Regions from separate parts of the Dickeya aquatica genome, predicted to be linked through region 1. Evidence: predicted binding sites of a transcription regulator. Region 1 holds the regulator's gene; each other region holds the start of a gene.
What was found. Region 1 encodes CRP, which controls carbon source genes, mostly activating them, when cyclic AMP is high. Its sites were predicted from a motif close to ATGTGANNNNNNTCACAT; they were not measured.

Region 1 (6,839 bases):
AACGCACGCTGGAAGAGAAAGTCGCCGCCGTCGAGCAGCAGTTACGCCAGGGCGAGGTGGTGCTGGTGTGGTCTGAACTGCATGAAACCGTCAATATCATGCCGCGCCGCCAGCTTGGCCGTACAGAGCGCGAACACCCGTGAGTCACGGGGGTGAAACACGCAAATTGGCGTGTCGGCAGGCAACAGATATGCTAACACTTATCGGATATCCCTGACGGTTCGCAAGATATCGCCTTCAATAAGCAAGGCATTCATACTCAGGCTTTTAATAAACATTTCACGACGATGACCCGGTTTACCGGCGGCAATGTCAGCGGAGGTTCGCATGTCTCATCAGCACCCGATTATCGCGGTTACAGGCTCCAGTGGTGCCGGGACGACCACCACCAGCCTGGCATTTCGTAAAATATTCCAGCAACTTAACCTGCGCGCCGCGCTGGTAGACGGTGACAGTTACCACCGCTATACCCGCCCGGAAATGGATATGGCTATCCGTAAAGCGCGCGATGTCGGCCGTCATATCAGCTATTTCGGGCCGGAAGCCAATGATTTTAGCCAGCTGGAACAGGCATTTATCGATTATGGCCGCACCGGCACCGGCCAGACCCGCAAATACCTGCACACCTATGATGAAGCTATTCCCTACAATCAGGTGCCTGGCACCTTTACGCCCTGGGAACCGATACCACAACCGACCGATCTGCTGTTCTACGAAGGGCTGCATGGCGGCGTTGTCAGCGCACAGCATAACGTCGCGCAGCACGTTGACCTGCTGGTGGGGGTGGTGCCTATCGTCAATCTGGAGTGGATTCAAAAGCTGGTGCGTGACATCAACGAGCGCGGCCATTCACGCGAAGCGGTGATGGACTCGGTGGTGCGCTCAATGGAAGATTACATCACCCATATCACGCCGCAATTTTCCCGCACCCATATCAATTTTCAGCGCGTCCCAACGGTCGATACCTCCAACCCGTTTGCCGCCAAAGCCATTCCCTCAATGGATGAGAGCTTTGTGGTTATCCACTTTCAGGGATTAAACAATATGGATTACCCCTATCTGCTGGCGATGTTACAGGGGTCATTTATTTCGCACATCAATACCCTGGTGGTGCCGGGCGGCAAGATGGGGCTGGCAATGGAGCTGATTATGGCACCGCTGGTACAGCGGCTTGTTGAAGGTAACGGGATAGCGTGACGTCTCGCGGCGGTGGTTAAGCCGCCGCGCGTCAATGCCTTAACCCCGCGCAATGACTTCATGGCTGTGAGTCACCGTCACCGTTTTTTCCAGCATCAGTGCCACCGAGCAATATTTTTCTGCCGAGAGCGCAACCGCCCGCTCCACGGCTTTTTCCGATAAGGCTTTGCCGGTCACGATAAAGTGCAAATTAATGGCGGTGAACAGGCGCGGTGCCTCTTCACGGCGCTCGGCGCTCAGACGCACTTCACAGTCGGCCACATCATGGCGACCTTTTTGCAGGATGGACACCACATCAATGGCGCTACAGCCTCCGGCGGCCATCAGTACCATCTCCATCGGGCTGGGCGCTTTGTCGCCTGAGTTGCCATCCATCAGCACCTGATGACCGGATGCGGACTCACCCAAAAACGTCAATCCTTCAACCCATTTCACCCGAGCCTGCATAATTTTGCCCTCAATCAACTATTTTTGAAATTTTGCACCGCTCATGAACAAAAAAGCCTGATAATCAGAGCTTAATCATGCTGAAGCGAGACAACACGAGACACTACACTCAACCTGTGTTACAAACGGAGGACGTAAACCCGTGTGTGTCGGGCCTCTGCCTGACTGCCACCAGTTTACCGGCGTCATTGATAGACCGTCTCCGTATCATCCCTGACGTCATTCCGCCAGGACGGAATTTGAATTATAACTATGTTATCACGCCGTACAGGGAACTCTGAGCCCTGTGATTTGCGCAGTGAATTACAACAGAGGATAACAGCGAATGGTTCTCGGCAAACCGCAAACAGACCCGACTCTCGAATGGTTCCTTTCTCATTGTCACATTCACAAGTACCCATCGAAGAGCACTCTGATCCATCAGGGTGAAAAAGCAGAGACGCTTTACTACATCGTGAAAGGCTCGGTTGCCGTGCTGATTAAGGATGAAGAAGGCAAGGAAATGATTCTGTCTTATCTGAATCAGGGCGATTTTATTGGCGAGCTTGGCTTGTTTGAAGATGGGCAGGAGCGCAGTGCGTGGGTTCGGGCAAAAACTGCCTGCGAAGTCGCTGAAATTTCCTATAAAAAATTCCGTCAGCTTATCCAGGTTAACCCGGATATTCTGATGCGCCTCTCCTCACAGATGGCCCGCCGCCTGCAAGTGACCTCGCAGAAGGTCGGCAATTTGGCATTTTTGGACGTAACAGGGCGTATCGCACAGACCTTGCTGAACCTGGCCAAACAACCGGATGCCATGACCCACCCGGACGGTATGCAAATCAAGATAACCCGTCAGGAGATAGGCCAGATTGTCGGCTGTTCCCGTGAAACTGTCGGCCGTATCCTGAAAATGCTGGAAGACCAGGATCTCATCTCTGCCCACGGTAAAACCATCGTGGTTTACGGTACCCGTTGATACCTTCATCAACGTGTCTCCATCACCAGCAAGGGCGGCCAATGGCCGCCCTGCTTATTTTGCGTTGCGTATCGGTGAGTGTCGCGTGCGACGCGTTACGACCAGTATTTATTGATCTCGGTGCGCAGTGCCTCAGCGGTCGCCTTACCACGCTCAGACGCCAGCGCACGACCGGCGATAAAGGTCTTGGCGCTGATACCTTCAAACAGGTGAATATCCTGCGGCACAATGCCGCCGGTAATCGACAACGCCAGCCCCAGTTCAGAAAGCGCACGCATCCGGCCGAGGTCGTCACTCGTCCAGTTAACTCCGGCAAGCTCCGCATCGCGCGAGCGGTGATAAATCGCCTGGGTAATGCCCATATCAACCCACTGCCGGGCATCATCAAGGCTCCAGTTGCCGTACAGCTCAATCTGGATTTCGCCACCAAACTCATCGGCCACTTTTTTGCAGGCGGCAATAGTGGCAACGTGCGCTGCCGCCGAGACGGTTATCCAGTTCGCCCCGGCAGAGAACGCCATGCGCGCCAGAATGGCTCCGCCGTCAGTGGTTTTCATGTCACACACAATAATGTGTTTAGGGTGGCGCTCGCGCAGGGTGCGCACCGCCGTCATGCCTTCAGCAAAGGCCAGAATGGTACCGACCTCGATAACCTCAACGAACCCGCCAACACGCTCAGCAATCTCAACCGCTGTGGCCAGGTCTGTCGAATCCAGGGCAATTTGCAGCATAGGTTTAGTCATGATGTTATTTCCTTTCCAAAAGTGAAAATACCGGAAACAGCGACGTGCGGGCGAGCGCTGCCCGTGGCGTGATGCCACTATTCATTTCAAGTCGCTATTTCAAACAGTGACGTTATTCAGGCGCGGTGGCTTAACGCTGGCCGTAGTAGGCATTCGCGCCGTGTTTTCTGAAATAGTGTTTATCAGAAAGCGCCTGATCGATATGAATCGCCGGGTTGAGCAGGCGGGTTGACAGCGCCATCGCCGCCACCTCTTCGAGCACCAGCGCATTGTGTACCGCATCCAGCGCGTTTTTCCCCCAGCAGAAGGGCGCATGGCCGGTGATCACCACACCCGGTACGGCCAGCGGATCGAGATCCCGGCGCTGAAACTCCTCCACGATCACCGCACCGGTATTTTTTTCATACTCACGGGCGATTTCCTGCTCGCTCAACGCGCGGGTGCAGGGAATATCGCCGTAGAAATAGTCGGCATGGGTCGTACCGAGCGCGGGAATATCCAGCCCCGCCTGCGCCCAGATAGTGCCGTGGCGTGAATGGGTATGCACAATACCGCCGATACCGCTAAACGCCTGATAGAGCGCCAGATGGGTAGCCGTGTCGCTGGAAGGGTTAAGGTGCCCTTCCACCACACGCCCGTCCATGTCCACTACCACGATATCGTCGAGGGTCATCTGCTCATAGGAAACGCCCGACGGTTTAATGGCAATAACGCCCTGAGCGCGGTCAATTTGGGAGACATTGCCCCAGGTCAACGTCACCAGGCCGTGACGGGGAAGCAACAGGTTGGCTTCCAGTACGATAGCCTTCAATTGCGGGTACATCATCATTCTCTCCTGCGCCCCTGCACGGAGCGCCTTATTGCGGCTCAGGCAGGCTGTGCCAGCGCCTTATCAATCACACTGAATACCTCTTCACGGCTGGTGCACACCCGCAGTTTATCGAGGTTAATTCCGGTATCGCTGTTCTCGTCTTCCAGCACCTGGGTCACTTCCATCAGCCCTTCCATGTGCTCATCCGAGGTGCTGCCCGCCAGCGTCACCAGCACATCCACCGGTTCATCTTCGCCATCAAACTTCACCGGCGTGGTCAGCGTCACCAGCGCAAAGGCGGTGCGGTTCACGCCGTTTTCCGGCCGGGCGTGCGGCATGGCGAATTGCGGCGCAATCACGATATACGGCCCCATTTTCTCGATGCTGCTGATAATCGCTTCGTGATAGCGCGGCTCGACGGCACCGGACGCAATCAGCATGTCCGTACCCAGTTTGATGGCATCACGCCAGTCAGCGGCGGTGGCGTTGAGCAATACGGAGTGATTGTCGATTAACGATTGTTTGAATTTCATGCTCTTCTCCTTAGGCCTTCCTCACCCTGCAAGGAAGGCACGCGTGATTAACCGGCAAAGTTTTTATTGATAAGGCCCAGCAGCTCGTCACCGAAAGAGTTCGGGTTGAGCATGTTTTGCACACCCAACACAAACTTGCCGTCACCGGGGCTCATTTCACCCGCCAGATGTTTCGAGGAAACGATGATGTCGGTGGTCGGGAGTTTGGTCTTGTAATCTGCCACAGCGCAGGAATCCATGATGTGCGGCACTCCCCGTTGTTCAAGGAACTTGCCTATCTTCATTTTCATCATCATCGAAGACCCCTGGCCGTTGCCGCACACCGCCAGAATACGCACCACCCGAGCGTTCGCAGCGCTCACCGGCTGGGCATCGGCATCGCTGCTGCGCACATTGCCCGCGGCCGCCTCACTGACTAGCGGTTGCGCCGAATCTTCCTCTGCACGCAGCGTGCGGGACGCGAAGTACATGTAGACCAGTGCACCGGCCAGCAGTAACACAAAGAACAGCGAAGAGAACGACAGCCCCTGCATGATGGCCGGGAACACCAGCGCCCAGTCCGCCATCCCCATCCAGCCATTAAAACTGGTGCCGTTCTGGGCAAACAGGTGAATCGCCCAGGCGGAACCCAACACTTCAATAATCCCCATCACAAAACAGATTTTCATCACCGCGCGCCAGCCGCCGAAATGGTTGGCGAACACGCCGATGGTAGCGTTAGAGAAGAACATGGGAATAAAGCCGGGGATTATCATGATGGAGGAGTTGCACAGCAGCAGGCCAAGCACGGCGAGGAACTGACCTAAGGTGCCCCAGATAAAACCGAATACCATCGCGTTCGGTGAGTAGGCGTAGATAGCCGCGCAGTCAATCGCCAGCACCGCATTGGGGATAACGCGTTCGGAAATGCCTTTAAAGGCTTCGGAAAGCTCGGCCACAAACATACGCACGCCAGCCACAATCACTTGAATCGCCACCGCAAAGCGCAGGCCGGTTTCCAAAATATAGATAGTCCAGTGCGTCGAACCGGCCATTTTCTGGAGATTCTCCAGGCCGAAAGAGAGCAAGATGATGCCGAAAAACAGCGTCATCACAATGGCGGTAGCCGTAATACTGTCGTGAAAAATGTGCAACCACTTAGGCAGGTTGAGCTTATCCACGCTGTCGTCTTTATCACCCAGCCTGGGAGCCAGTTTGGTCGCAATCCAGGAGGCCACCTGCTGCTGGTGCCCAATCGAGAACCCCGCGCCACCCGTTACTGCTTCCGTCGGCTTAAACATGATGTTGGACGAAATACCCCAGTACAGCGCCATGATGACCGCGGAATAGAGGATGGTTTCCCACATCGATGCCCCCATCACCACATAGAACACCGCCACCAGCCCAACCTGCTGGAACATGATGTGGCCGGTCAACATGATGGTACGAATACCGGTTAAGCGCCGAAACACCACCAACAGGATATTCAGGCCCAGCGCCAGCAACACCGCATACCCCACCCAGGAATAGCGGCTGCCCATGGTTTCCATGGTCGCCATCATGGTGGTGTAAGGGTCGATGACCGAGCCCGTCAGGTGATGATATTCCGAGATTTTATCGATAACGGGTTTAAAACCTGACACCAGCGTGGTTGACCCCACCTGCACCAGCATAAAACCCACAATCGTTTTGACAGTGCCTTTAATGACGGTGGTGCCATCACGCCTGAGCAGCAGATAACCAATACACGTCACCAGCCCGAGTAACAACGGGGCTTTGGTCATCACCTGGCTGTAGAAAATGTAAAAAATGCTGTAGAGGGTTTCCATAACGTTGCTCCGTCCAACACAAGGACAATTACACTGCTATTGGAGTGGTGGAGGACATCACCACCCGTATAGGTATGGGTTTTCTTGCATTCATTCTTGCTTGCATTCATGCGGTTGGCGTTGGACAGCATTGGCCAGCGCCTTAATAAACTCACGGAAGAATCATATTTCATCAAAAAATGATTTTTTGTGATGAATGTCGTGGGGTATAAAATCTCTTAAAAACCCCAAAATGATCGACAATCGTTCTCGATTGAGAATGATTTTCCCTGGCATTTAATGCAAACGATCCAGCCACGAAGACACAAAAAATCATTAAAATTAATAAAAACATAAAGATAA
Region 2 (6,839 bases), 1.8 Mb from region 1:
CACCGGAATGGTGATGGACTTGTCGGATTTTGTCGGTGCGGACCAGCCTTCGCTGCAATATCTGGGCAAAGCGCTGCGTGAATTCCGCGATGCAGGCAAACCCATTTTTGCGCTTGGTGATAACTTTACCCAGTCGCAATATTATCTGGCCAGCTTTGCCAATAAAATCTACCTGACGTCTCAGGGTACGGTTGACCTGCACGGTATTGCCACCAGCAACCTCTACTACAAGACATTGCTGGATAACCTGAACATCTCAACACATATCTTCCGCGTGGGTACTTATAAGTCCGCTGTCGAACCCTTCATCCGTGATGATATGTCTTCTGCGGCTCGTGAGGCTGACAACCGCTGGCTCTCCTCATTATGGCAGCACTATCTCGATACGGTTGCAGCCAATCGCCAGATAACGCCTCAGCAGCTTTTCCCCGGAGCAGACACCCTTCTCAGCAACCTACGCCAGCTTGACGGTGATACCGCCCGTTATGCGCTGGAAAATAAGCTGGTTGATGAGGTAGCTTCCCGCACGGTTATTGAGCAAACCCTGAGCAAAACGTTTGGCTGGGATGCAAAAAACAAGCACTTCAATTTCACCAGTATCTACCACTACACACCTTCCGCCCCGGTAACGGACGAAAATGAAATCGCTGTAGTCTTCGCCAGCGGAACCATCGTTGATGGCAATGAGACACCGGGATATGTCGGTGGCGATACCACCGCGGCACAAATCCGTGATGCCCGTCTGGATCCCAAAGTGAAAGCGATCATTGTGCGTGTCAATAGCCCCGGCGGCAGCGTAACCGCATCCGAGCGAATCCGCGCAGAGCTCATGGCAGCACGAGAAGCGGGAAAACCGGTCGTCGTGTCGATGGGGGCAATGGCGGCATCCGGAGGTTACTGGATTTCAACACCCGCCAACACCATTATCGCAAGCCCCAGCACGCTGACAGGCTCAATTGGTATTTTTGGTGTGATCACCACCTTTGAAAATACGCTTGATAGCGTTGGTGTGCATACTGATGGTGTCTCGACGTCACCGTTGGCTGAGTTGTCACAAACCAAAGCGTTATCACCACAAATCAGTCAAATGATGCAACTGAGCATTGAGCGCGGTTACCAAAATTTCGTGTCACTGGTCGCTCAGGCGCGCAAGAAAACCCCCCAGGAGATTGATGAAATTGCGCAAGGCCATGTCTGGATTGGCAGTGATGCCAAAGCGAACGGACTGGTAGACCAGCTAGGCGATTTTGATGACGCCGTGAAAAAAGCATCAGAACTTGCCAAACTGGATCATTACCAGTTGAGCTGGTTTAGCGAGCAGCAAGATCTGTTTGACGTCATGTTCAGTCAGGTCAGAAGCTCAGTTTACGCCATGCTGCCTGGCGCATTACAGGCGATGTTACCTGCACCGGTCGCGCAACTGGCACAAACAGTACACGCGCAAACATCGGTGCTGGATGCATTAAACGATCCTCAAAATCGCTACGCACTCTGCCTTAACTGCACGCTGGTGCGCTAATCACACCCGCACCTCAGCCCGGTGAAAGCCGGGCTGTTTTTAGTCGGTAAACCTTCTTATAATTTAGCTTAACCATGTCGACGGTGTTTCATAACATCAGCGGATTGCCCCAACCAACAGAGCACAGCACAACTATCCATGCACAAGAAATCCATTTATGTCGCTTATACCGGCGGTACCATCGGTATGCAACGCTCCGAACACGGCTATATTCCGGTTTCAGGCCATCTGCAACAGCAACTGGCGCAAATGCCGGAATTTCATCGTCAGGAAATGCCTGCGTTTACTATCCATGAGTACACCCCGTTAATTGACTCTTCGGATATGACACCGTCAGACTGGCAATCGATTGCTAACGACATTCAGCAACACTACGACCAATACGACGGCTTTGTTATCCTGCATGGTACCGATACGATGGCTTTTACCGCCTCGGCGCTCTCTTTTATGCTGGAGAACTTGTCCAAACCGGTTATTGTGACAGGGTCACAAATTCCACTGGCAGAATTGCGCTCTGACGGGCAAACCAATTTGCTCAACGCGCTCTATGTCGCGGCGAATCACCCGGTCAATGAGGTCAGCCTGTTCTTTAATAACAAGCTGCTGCGCGGAAACCGCACCACCAAAGCGCATGCAGACGGCTTTGATGCGTTTGCCTCTCCCAATTATCCGCCGCTGCTCGAGGCCGGGATCCATATTCGCCGTCTGACGCCCGCTTCACCGACGACGACAGATAATACGTTGATCGTGCATCCGATTACGCCTCAGCCTATCGGCGTGGTCACTATTTATCCCGGCATCTCCGCAGATGTCGTGAGTAACTTCCTGCGCCAGCCGGTAAAGGCTTTGATTTTACGCTCTTATGGTGTAGGAAACGCACCGCAAAGTTCCGGCTTACTTGAAGAGTTACGGCATGCCTCGGCGCGTGGCATTGTGGTCGTCAATCTGACGCAGTGTATCTCCGGGCGAGTCAATATGGAGGGTTACGCGACCGGTAATGCATTGGCGCAAGCCGGTGTCATCAGCGGATATGATATGACGGTTGAAGCAGCACTCACGAAACTGCATTATCTGTTAAGCAGAAACGATCTCTCGCCGGAGAAAATTCGCCAACTGATGCAACAAAATCTGCGTGGTGAACTGAGCGATAAGGACTGATCGTTTTGCGGCTATCGCCTATTATTTCAACCATAGCGCCTCATCACCCGTCATCAAGAAGAGCACATCATGAACAGAGCACTATTGCTGGTGGATATTCAAAATGATTTCTGCTCGGGCGGTGCCCTGGCAGTATCCGGGGGAGATGAGGTGGTAGCGGTAGCCAATCAGGCAATGTATGCCTGCCAGCAGGCGGGAGTGCCCGTCATTGCCATTCAGGACTGGCACCCCGCCAGCCACCGTAGTTTTGCCATCAATTCAGGCACCAGGGTTGGTGAGGTGGGTGAACTGGAAGGGCTGCCGCAGGTATGGTGGCCGGTGCACTGTGTACAAAACAGCCCTGGAGCCGACTTACACCCGGAACTGGATCGGAACGCAATCGTATCGGTTATCCACAAAGGCACCTATGACGATATTGACAGCTATAGCGCCTTTTTTGACAACGACCACCGCACATGCACAGCACTACATGACTGGCTCCGCGCCAGAAACATCACCCGGCTGAGTATCATGGGGCTGGCGACCGATTATTGCGTCAAGTTTACCGTGCTTGATGCACTGGAACTTGAATACCAGACCGAGATTCTGGTTGACGGCTGCCGGGGCGTCAATCTGCGCCCCAGAGATAGCCAGCAGGCGCTTGATGTGATGGTCAAGCACGGGGCAACGCTCACTACCCTGCCAAGCTTTATTGCCTCTTTACGCCACTAAGCACGCATTGATGCACCAATGCAACGCCGTTTAGTCAACCCGATGAATACGGATGTCAACCGCGGTTACCTTAGTTTTGTGGTTTCAGTATCGTAATGTTGAGATTGTCATTGGCAAAACGTTGTTTAAGCTCTTGTTTGCTCTTCATTTCAATCTCACCATGCGTATTGATGGTCATGTGGTCTGCCTCCTGGTTATGACGAGCCTGCCATAACATCACCATCTGCAACGCGTTTTCTTTCTGCTGTGTTGTCAGTGCCACCCCATCAGGCCATTTCCCGAGCTCAACCGCCGTTGTCAGGCGCTGATAAATTTCTGGTGTCATGCTGTTTATCACATCATTCAGTTCCATATTTTCCTGCCTGAAGTCAGATTTTAGCTGAAACGATTCAAGTCAATTTATCCAATTAGCGAGATTAACCATCAATATGCTGGCCGTCCTGTTCATCGACAAAACGCAGCGACGCGGAATTGACACAATAGCGCTCACCCGTGGTGTCTTGCGGGCCGTCGGGAAACACATGCCCCAAATGCGCATCACAGTGCCCGCAGCGGATCTCAACCCGATGCATATGATGAGAATCATCATCCAGATAGCGGATCGCTTCCTCAGAAACCGGGCGGTCAAAACTGGGCCAACCACAGCCTGAATCATACTTATTATCTGAATAAAATAGCGGCTGCTGGCAACACAGACAGTGATAAACCCCGGTACGACGGTTGTGCAGTAGTCGGCCGGTGTAAGGGCTTTCCGTTCCACGCTGTTGTGTCACATAGCGCTGTAACTCGGTTAATTCGTCCAGGTTTGGTTTAAAAGGCGTACTGTTGGTCATCCGATGCTCACTAAAACATAATTTTCGCCAGAGTGATGAAGCATAATTCTAACAAAAAGTTAACACCGCCACAGCCTATTTTGGCCTACACTTGGCCCCGTGCAGAGAAGGCATTTTTAATTGTGATCACCATCACAATTACGTCGCGGACAGGTGTTTCCCGGCCAGTGCCTCCCCCTATCATTAAGTCAGGCTCTTTAATGAGGCTGATAGTGGTTTATCGCGCAACTGTTGTTCGGAGTTTTGACTTACCGCAATGATTGACACGATTCCGCTTGACGCTCAGTAAGGTTTTTGTAATTTTACAACCAACCTTTTATTCACAAACCAATAGCTGGTGGAATATATGACTATCAAAGTAGGTATCAACGGGTTTGGCCGTATTGGCCGTATTGTTTTCCGCGCTGCACAGGAACGTTCTGACATCGAAATCGTTGCCATCAACGATTTGCTGGATGCGGATTACATGGCATACATGCTGAAGTATGACTCTACCCATGGTCGTTTCAACGGCACCGTTGAAGTGAAAGACGGTCATCTGGTTGTCAATGGTAAAACCATCCGTGTTACTGCTGAGAGAGATCCGGCTAACCTGAAGTGGAATGACGTGGGTGTTGATGTTGTTGCTGAAGCAACCGGCATCTTCCTGACCGACGAAACCGCTCGTAAACACATTCAGGCTGGTGCCAAGAAAGTGGTTCTGACTGGCCCGTCCAAAGACGATACTCCGATGTTCGTTATGGGTGTTAACCACGCCTCTTACGCGGGTCAGGAAATCGTTTCTAACGCTTCTTGTACTACCAACTGTCTGGCTCCGCTGGCTAAAGTTATCAACGACAAATTCGGTATCGTTGAAGCGCTGATGACCACTGTTCATGCAACCACCGCGACTCAGAAAACTGTTGACGGCCCGTCTCACAAAGACTGGCGCGGCGGTCGTGGCGCAGCTCAGAACATCATCCCGTCCTCTACTGGTGCAGCTAAAGCTGTAGGTAAAGTTATCCCGGCTCTGAACGGTAAACTGACTGGTATGGCGTTCCGCGTTCCGACTCCGAACGTCTCCGTCGTTGACCTGACTGCACGTCTGGAAAAACCGGCAACTTACAAAGAAATCTGTGAAGCCATTAAAGCAGCATCTGAAGGCGAGCTGAAAGGCGTGCTGGGCTACACCGAAGATGACGTGGTTTCCACCGATTTCAACGGCGAAAAACTGACTTCTGTGTTTGATGCCAAAGCCGGTATCGCACTGAGCGACACCTTCGTGAAACTGGTTTCCTGGTATGACAACGAAACTGGCTACTCTAACAAGGTGCTGGATCTGATCGCCCACATCTCTAAATAATGTGGCGATGAGCTGACAGATGAAAGGGCGACGTGGTCGCCCTTTTTTATTGGTTGTATTAACGAAGATTCTCAAGGCAACTATCACACCATGAACGAGAACATTTATTCGCTTCCCATCGATAACGCAATCACCCCTTACCTGAGCCAGCGCCAGCTAGATCAACTGCCGATTATTGTTGTCGATCACCCCCAGGTTCGTGCCGCTGTTGCACTGCAAGGTGCTCATCTGTTGAGCTGGCAGCCGACAGGGGAAAAACCGGTACTGTGGCTGAGTGACAATACGCCTTTCGAAACCGGCGTGGCCATTCGCGGTGGTGTGCCCATCTGTTTCCCGTGGTTCGGCCCGGCAGCTCAGCCTAATCACGGTTTTGGACGCCTGATGGCGTGGGAATTCACCTCCCACAGTGAGCAGGCTCAGGGCATCACACTGACCTTTACACTGCGGGATAACGAGCAAACCCGCGCCAGTTGGCCAAACGCGTTTACCGTGCTGGCCCGTTTTCATTTGAGCGCGCAAGAGTGTCAGATGGAATTGGAATGCCACGGCGATTACAGCATCACCAGCGCGCTGCATACCTATTTCGAAATTGGTGATATCAACCAAATTCGTATCAGTGGGTTGGGCGAGCACTTTATCGATAAAGTGAATGATGGCAAAGTCAGCACGCAGCAAGGCGACCTGACATTCGCCGATCGCACTGACCGTATTTATACGCAGCCGTTATCCCTCAGCGTAATCGAAGACCCGGCGCTGCAACGCACTATTGAAGTGCGTCACAGCCATAACAGCGATGTCGTCGCCTGGAATCCAGGAGCTGAGCTGTCGCGCACCATCAGCGATATCACTGACGATGGCTACAAAACGTTTGTCTGCGTCGAAACCGCACATGTCAGCCAGCCGTTTGTGGCGACCACCCATGCACCGGCTCGGTTATCTACCGTCATTCGCCTGCGCAAGTAATGCGTTGACCGGTGGCATGATGACGGCTTACCCGGCATCATGCCACCGAACACATGCCGCCATCAGCACAATATGTTACATGTTACACCACATCCAGTGGTTGTTTACTGCGTGGTGCAGGGTATGCCCTGTCCAGGCAGGCTATCTCTTCTTGTGACAACGTCACACTCAAGGCGGCCGCATTCTGCTCTACGTGTGCCAGTGAGCTCGCTTTAGGAATGGCAATGACACCTGACTGACGGATGACCCATGCCAGCAGCACCTGTGCGGGCATCAGGCCACGTTGCCGGGCGATGTCAATGACACTCGGGTG
Region 3 (6,839 bases), 1.6 Mb from region 1:
ACTGGGAGAGCCGCTGGGCAATGGATGATGCACAAGGGCCGCGCAATCTCGGGCTGGAGTATGAAAAAACGCTGGCAGAACACTATCGGCCATTTTGGGAGCAGGGGGTGGCGGTGGATGTGATTAACGCCGATGGGGATTTCAGCGCTTACCGGCTACTGATAGCACCGATGCTCTATATGGTGCGCCCCGGCTTTGCCGAACGGCTGGAGGCGTTTGTGCGTCAGGGCGGGCAGGTGGTGATGACCTACTGGAGCGGCATTGTTAATGAAAGCGACCTGTGTCATTTAGGCGGTTTTCCCGGCCCGCTGCGCGCGCTTTTCGGCATTTGGGCTGAGGAGATTGACTGCCTGGCGGAGGGGGAATTTAACCGCGTGCTGGGAGTTGCTGGCAACACGCTGGGGCTCAAAGGGCCTTATCAGGCACGCCATTTGTGTGAGCTTATTCATCTGGAAGGCGCGCTGGCGCAAGCCAGTTATTGTGATGATTTTTATGCCAGGCGCCCGGCTGTGACCGTCAATCATGTCGGTGAAGGCAAAGCCTGGTATGTCACCTCACGCAACGATCTGGCATTCCAGCGGGATTTTTTCACCGCGCTTATCCGCGAGCTGGCGCTGCCGCGTGCGCTGGAAACCGTGTTGCCGCCGGGCGTGAGCGCCCAGCGCCGTAGCCACCCTGATGAGGAGTTTATTTTTATCGGTAACTACAGCGCCCAGCCGCAGTCTGTGGCGGTGCCAGCCGGTTATTGCGATAAATTGACCGGTGAACCGGTGACGGATATTGCCCTCAGCGCCTGGGGATGCCGGGTGCTCCATCGCCACCTTGCCTGATTGCCCTGTCTTCACCACGCCTGGCCACCCGCGTCAGGCGTTATCAATCCCATCGCTTCATCACACCATGCCAAGGAGTATATCCATGATTAAGCTGCGTGCATTTACCCGTTATTTTAGCCAGCCTAAACCCGCCCCGGCGTTTACGGAGGCCGAGAAACAGCATATTCAGCGCCTGCTGCATGGCTTTGGCGGTCAGGCGAATATCGAACAGGTTGATGCCTGCATTACCCGCCTGCGCGTCACGGTGAAAAACCTCAAGCTGGTTGACTCACAGGGGCTACAACAGGAAGGCGCATTAGGCGTGATTATTCTCGGCCAGCAAGTCCACGCGATATTTGGTCAGCAATCCGATGCGCTACGCCAGTTATTAACGGAGCACTTCTCTCGTGAAGGGGGGAATAATAAAGCGATAAAAATAACCGTTATAATTATTTCTGAAATACACGAATAAAACAGTGATATTGGGCGGGGCGAGAATCTCTCCCCGCCAGTTTTTTATGGGTGTGTTAGAAAAAAAAGAGGATAACCATAAAGCGTTATCCTCGAATCACAGCGAATCAATAATCCATATACAAAAATAATGATGAAGATGATATTTCAGAGAGTGCGGTTATGCGTTCAGTGTATGCGCCCGTTATTACCACCAGGCTTCGACCTGCACCCCCGCATTCCAGGTATTACTGGCGGTGCCGTCTTTAAACGGTTTACCATCCTGGCTGTCATTCAGATAGGAGGTATAAAAGCGCAGTTCCGGGCGTGACATAAACGCAGGGCCGGCGGCCAATGCCACGGCCAGCGTATATTTCTGACCGCTTTGCTTAAATGAAGTGCCATTTTTAAAGTTGTCTTTCTGGGTAAAGGCCCCAACCTCACCAATACCGCGCACATAATCGGTAAACTGATATTGCATGCGTCCGACCAGCGACAATAATCGGGTGGTATCGGTCGCTTCATTAATCTGGTTGGCCGAGCCCCAGGTCAGCACATGATTGAAAGAGAGACGGTCAGTCAATGGAATAAGGCCGGTATTAATCACGCGATAGCCGGTTGCGCTGTTGACCTGATTCCACATGTCATACCAGCCACCGCCTTGCGACACCATGTTTTGCGCCAGGCCTTTATTGGCGTATTGCAGCACCACTTTGTTATAGCCACCCAGCATGTCCTGACTGATTTCGCCGGTCAGCATCACGCCGTTATCTGCGTCATACAGGCCGCCGAACTCTTTTTGTTTTTTGGTGACGTTGGGCATGGCGTAGTCAATACCAAATTCCGTCCAGGCTCCTTTCCAGGGTTTCAGCCCGGCATAGCGCACATCGGCATAGTTGATGTTGACGTTACTGTTGCCATTAATGCGGTCATCAACCGCATTGGCATCACCCCGCAGCCAGGCGACCGACAATGCGCCAGGGCCAAGGCTGTAGTTTTCCAGCCCGGCACCGGAGCCGGAAATATTCCAGTATTTGGTGTCGATAATATGCAGGTCGTGGCGCTGGTAATAGCGTTTCCCGCCCCAGATAACCGCATTACGATCGCCGGGAACCAGGCCTTTGACTTGTAAATTTAACTGACGCAGGCCGAATTGGGCATCATTACCGAGGGTGGTTTCATTGTCGTTAGATCCATCAGACACCATGCTGACCATGCTATCAACGTAGAAACTGACGTCATCTTTTTTGTACACCTCGGAACCTAACTCCACCTCGCCATAGGTATCGTTTTCGTTACCCAGCCGACCTATTTTGTTTTTCTGCCATTGCGCCATACCGCCGTCGTTTGATACGCCGACACCACCGCGCAGATAACCATGAAAATCAACAGGAATATTGGCCGCGAGCAGCGGCCCGCAGGTCAGCATAGCGGTGAGAGCGGTAGGGACTGTCAGGCGTTTGATGTTCATAATGACCTCGTGTTGCTTGTTGTTATGTATTACGTTCACATTTATTGCTCAATAAAATGCCTAAACGCAAAACTCGGCAATGCGTTCGTTTGTTTGTTGTGATTTAGTGCAAATAAATCATTTTGTTTTGTAAAAACTGGTGAGCTTCATCACGAGTTTCTTGTTTGTGAACGTAATACTTTTTGTTGGATTGGGCAGAGTGTGCGGTAGCCCATGAGTTTTTCTTGGGGCCTGCTGTTACAATTTACAGAAAACCACGACGGGAAAGCCGGCCATGAAGTCGAAAAGCGCTACGTTAGAAGATGTTGCACGCCATGCAGGCGTTTCTTATCAAACCGTATCTCGGGTATTGAATAAATCGGCTAATGTCTCTGAAGCCACGCGCCGCAAGGTTGAGCAGGCAATAGAATTGCTGCGTTATGTGCCTAACCGCCTGGCCCAGCAACTGGTGGGTAAACAGAGTATGACCATTGGGCTGGTGACGACCTCGCTGGCGTTACATGCGCCTTCACAGGTGGCCGCCGCCGTAAAAAGATATGCGAATACGGAAGGTTATCAGGTGTTGATCTCGATGATTGATGAGAACGTCAATCATGGCATTCAGGATTCCATCAATGAACTCAAGTCACAGCGGGTTGATAAGGTTATCATCAATGTGCCGCTGGAAACCGATGAAGCAGAACGTATTGCGACGGATAACGACGATATTCTGTGTCTCTTTCTGGATGTTGACCCCTATAGCTCTGTGTTTAATGTGTCGTTCAATCCGGCAGATGGCACACGAGCCAGCGTGAAGTATCTCTACGAACTGGGGCACCGTGATATTGCCTTGCTGGCAGGGCCGGCAGGCTCGGTGTCGGCGCGGCTGCGTTTGAAAAACTGGCTGGAAACGCTGGAGGGGTATGGGCTTGCCCCTGTCAGCGTGTTGCACGGCAACTGGGATGCGCAAAGCGGTTATGCCTGTGCGCTACAGATGCTGCGCGAAACGCCGCAGTTCAGTGCGGTACTGGTGGCGAACGACCAAATGGCGCTGGGCGTATTGAGCGCGTTTCATCAGAATCAGCAGACCATTCCCGGTCAGAAATCAGTGATTGGCTATGACGGCACGTATGAAAGTTCGTTTTTTCATCCGGCATTGACCACCGTATCGCTGGATCTCGACTTGCAGGGAAAAGAGGCGGTGCAGCGGCTGCTGGGAGCCAGCGATAGCGACATGCAGCGATCTTCCTCCATTCTGCCTGCCCGGCTGGTTGTGCGTAATTCCACTGGCCCGCGCAGTGACGAACAGCGTGATTTACAGCAAATTGCCGACGAGTTGCGGCAAATTGCCCATCGGCTGAGTCAATAGTGGCGGGCAAACACCCTGCACGCCAGAAGAAATAACCCCGTCAGGATAATGAGATAGCAAAAAGAAACCCGCTCGCGTTACGACCGGGTTTCTGTCGGTGACATCCACTTACTGAGACATAAGGGCAACACATTCTGTGCTGCCGCGTACATTATGCTGTGGTGTTAATGTTGCGCCCAACCGCCGGATTAGCCGGTAACGGTGGGATGGACTGGACAAGGCTGTTAACGGTATCTTTCTGGTTATCCAATGATTTTTTCAACACCTGGGTACCAATTTCACTGCTCAACTGCATGTTGCTCAAACCAGAGGAAAGGGAAGCGATTTGTGAAACATCCATCGTAGTTATCCTGTGTTAGAGGCTAAAGGCGTACCGATATGTCTGGCAGTGCAAACAAGCGACTGAGACACATGCCCATCGCAGGATGGCCATGGGTACAAAGGAATACCGGCAAATTCCGCCAGTACCCCTTTGGTATCGGTCAGATTCGTTCAATCTTTAGTCTAGCCAACCGATGAGGTTAGCGCTGTGTGAGTCATCACATCTGCTGCGCGAAACTGTTGTTATCCGCCATCAGGTTTACATGGCCGGTTATTCGTCAAAAAACCAGTAGCCCTGATTGACCAGATCGGTCAGTTGCATCATGAATTTGGGATTATGTAACGCCTCACCCAGTTCATTTTTGCTAATGAGTGTATAGCGGCACAGCGCGTCAGCGCCTTTGTCATCGGCCATTTTCATCGGCTCACTGTTGACGAAAAAACGCTCGCTTACGTTCAGCACCCGCAAACCGTTTAAACCGGATAAGCGTTTCCCCGCGAGCAGGGCCTCGGTGATTTCTGCTGACTCATAAGGAGGATTGGCGGGCGCGATATCCAATTCATGACGAGGCGTGGTGGCAAAGCGGCCAAACCATTGCGTGAAGGCTTCCGGTTGGTTGATGACATCCATCATCATGGTGCGCAGCCGTTCAAGTTCGTACTCTTCAACCCGGCCCGGATGTTCCCGGCAGGTTAAATCCGGGTCACTGTAGTGCTCGCCGCCCAGATCGTGCTCAAGCGCATAATCGGCAAAACTGCTGATTAAGTCACGTCCGTTGGGGCCACGAAAGCCAACGGAGTAGTTGAGCGCGGTTTCTATCGTCTGCCCATCGTGTGGGAATCCCGGTGGAATGTAGAGAATATCGCCTGGCGCTAGCTCTTCATCAATAATCGGTGCGAACGGGTCAACATGCAGCAATGCCGGATGAGGGCAGAACTGGCGCATCGGCAGCTTATCGCCAACACGCCAGCGACGACGGCCCATCCCTTGAATAATAAACACGTCATATTGGTCAATATGCGGGCCGACACCACCACCCGGCACCGAAAAGGAGATCATCAAATCGTCTAAACGCCAGTCCGGCAACACCCGAAATGGGCGAACCAGCTCAGCACTGGGCGCATGCCAGTGGTTGACCGCTTGTGCCAGCAATGACCAGCCGGTTTCTCCCAGATGATCAAATGATTCGAATGGCCCATTCCAGGCCTGCCACTGGTTATGGTGATAACTCACCAAGCGGCTATCGACTTCGGCTTCCATCGCCAGTCCGGCCAATTCATCCGGTGTAATCGGATCGACAAAATTAGCCAGCGCATTCTTTAATACAACGGGTTGTTTCTGCCAGTACTTTTCTAAAAATTCGGGCCAGTCGAGCTTCAGTTGATATTCCATGCTTTCACACCAGTGAGAAGATAAACAGACTTGATTATAAGAAGCTGTGCTCACGCCACCTTGTCATTGGTCAAGGTCAGGTGTTGCATCGGGGGCGTTTATTGGGTGTCAGAGAGCCGGCGAGTCGCTGGCCTGAAAATAGCGGCTGTGATGAGGTAATCACTAGATAAAAAAAAGACAAAGCACCAGGTCTTTGTCTTTAATTAAAATGCGACTTACCGAGAAATTAGCTCAGAGTAGCGCCATTGTGCACACGCATGTTCGCCATGTGGTGCCCGCTTAATAGGGCGGTGTTAACGGCCATTACCATCACGGACTTACAAAAAATACATTTTGCGCCGTGCGGATTTTGTGCCGAAACATCAAAAGGTGATGTTCTGTATTGCGAGCCCTGACAACATGGGCATTTAAAATAAGAATTCAAAATAATAACATTATCCTTTAGAGAATAACGACATTGGCAGCAGAGGGGCCTTTGGCGCTGCTTTCTACCGCAAACTCGACTTTCTGCCCTTCATTCAGCGTACGGTAATCGTTACTTTGAATAGCAGAAAAGTGGACAAAGACGTCTTTAGAACCATCCAGTGGGGAGATAAATCCGAAGCCTTTATCAGCATTAAACCATTTTACCAAACCAGTCATTTTATTAGACATGTTTACAACCTTCTCATTGATTTCTTTATCGAATATGGCCTGAGTTACAGATTAAAATCATAACGTAAAGAGGAAACTCAAAAAGAAGGGGTATCAAGGATAACTCTTAGAAGTGAGAACTGCTTTAGTAAACTGCTTTTAACGGTGTCTGTATATCAAACCGACAGGTGCATTAACGCACAGATTTTTACCTGATGCAAGCTTTATTGCCGAAACCCCTGTCTTAAAAAAGAGGTGGAATAATCACATGCGGATGAACGCCGTGGAAACGGCTTTTGGCAGCGGGCAGATGCGTTTGTGAGCGATAGACTGACTTATCGTGTGGAGAATAGTCGCAAGGAGATACGCTGGTGAATGTGAGCAGAGTGAAAATCTTATTTCATTAATTAT

Region 2: msrB (peptide-methionine (R)-S-oxide reductase MsrB) is a predicted target of CRP. The motif match lies at 4,342-4,359, and genes of this name have one in related genera.
Region 3: DAQ1742_RS05445 (maltoporin) is a predicted target of CRP. The motif match lies at 2,830-2,847, and genes of this name have one in related genera.

What each region holds. Positions count from the first base shown of each region.
Region 1 is NZ_LT615367.1:4,072,266-4,079,104, forward strand. It holds gene DAQ1742_RS18500 (YheU family protein) at 1-143, shown strand, start outside; gene DAQ1742_RS20760 (hypothetical protein) at 201-329, opposite strand; gene DAQ1742_RS18505 (phosphoribulokinase) at 328-1,197, shown strand; gene DAQ1742_RS18510 (OsmC family protein) at 1,237-1,644, opposite strand; gene crp (cAMP-activated global transcriptional regulator CRP) at 1,970-2,602, shown strand; gene DAQ1742_RS18520 (3-keto-L-gulonate-6-phosphate decarboxylase UlaD) at 2,698-3,345, opposite strand; gene DAQ1742_RS18525 (L-ribulose-5-phosphate 4-epimerase) at 3,476-4,168, opposite strand; gene DAQ1742_RS18530 (PTS sugar transporter subunit IIA) at 4,213-4,689, opposite strand; gene DAQ1742_RS18535 (PTS ascorbate-specific subunit IIBC) at 4,737-6,497, opposite strand.
Region 2 is NZ_LT615367.1:2,305,313-2,312,151, forward strand. It holds gene sppA (signal peptide peptidase SppA) at 1-1,519, shown strand, start outside; gene ansA (asparaginase) at 1,658-2,677, shown strand; gene pncA (bifunctional nicotinamidase/pyrazinamidase) at 2,747-3,388, shown strand; gene DAQ1742_RS10335 (YeaC family protein) at 3,459-3,740, opposite strand; gene msrB (peptide-methionine (R)-S-oxide reductase MsrB) at 3,805-4,221, opposite strand; gene gapA (glyceraldehyde-3-phosphate dehydrogenase) at 4,568-5,563, shown strand; gene DAQ1742_RS10350 (D-hexose-6-phosphate mutarotase) at 5,654-6,526, shown strand; gene DAQ1742_RS10355 (aldo/keto reductase) at 6,609-6,839, opposite strand, start outside.
Region 3 is NZ_LT615367.1:1,190,419-1,197,257, forward strand. It holds gene DAQ1742_RS05435 (beta-galactosidase) at 1-830, shown strand, start outside; gene DAQ1742_RS05440 (PTS transporter subunit EIIB) at 916-1,284, shown strand; gene DAQ1742_RS05445 (maltoporin) at 1,471-2,733, opposite strand; gene DAQ1742_RS05450 (LacI family DNA-binding transcriptional regulator) at 3,008-4,081, shown strand; gene DAQ1742_RS05455 (YjfB family protein) at 4,233-4,421, opposite strand; gene DAQ1742_RS05460 (ribosomal protein uL16 3-hydroxylase) at 4,674-5,795, opposite strand; gene ymcF (cold shock small protein YmcF) at 6,022-6,225, opposite strand; gene cspE (transcription antiterminator/RNA stability regulator CspE) at 6,237-6,449, opposite strand.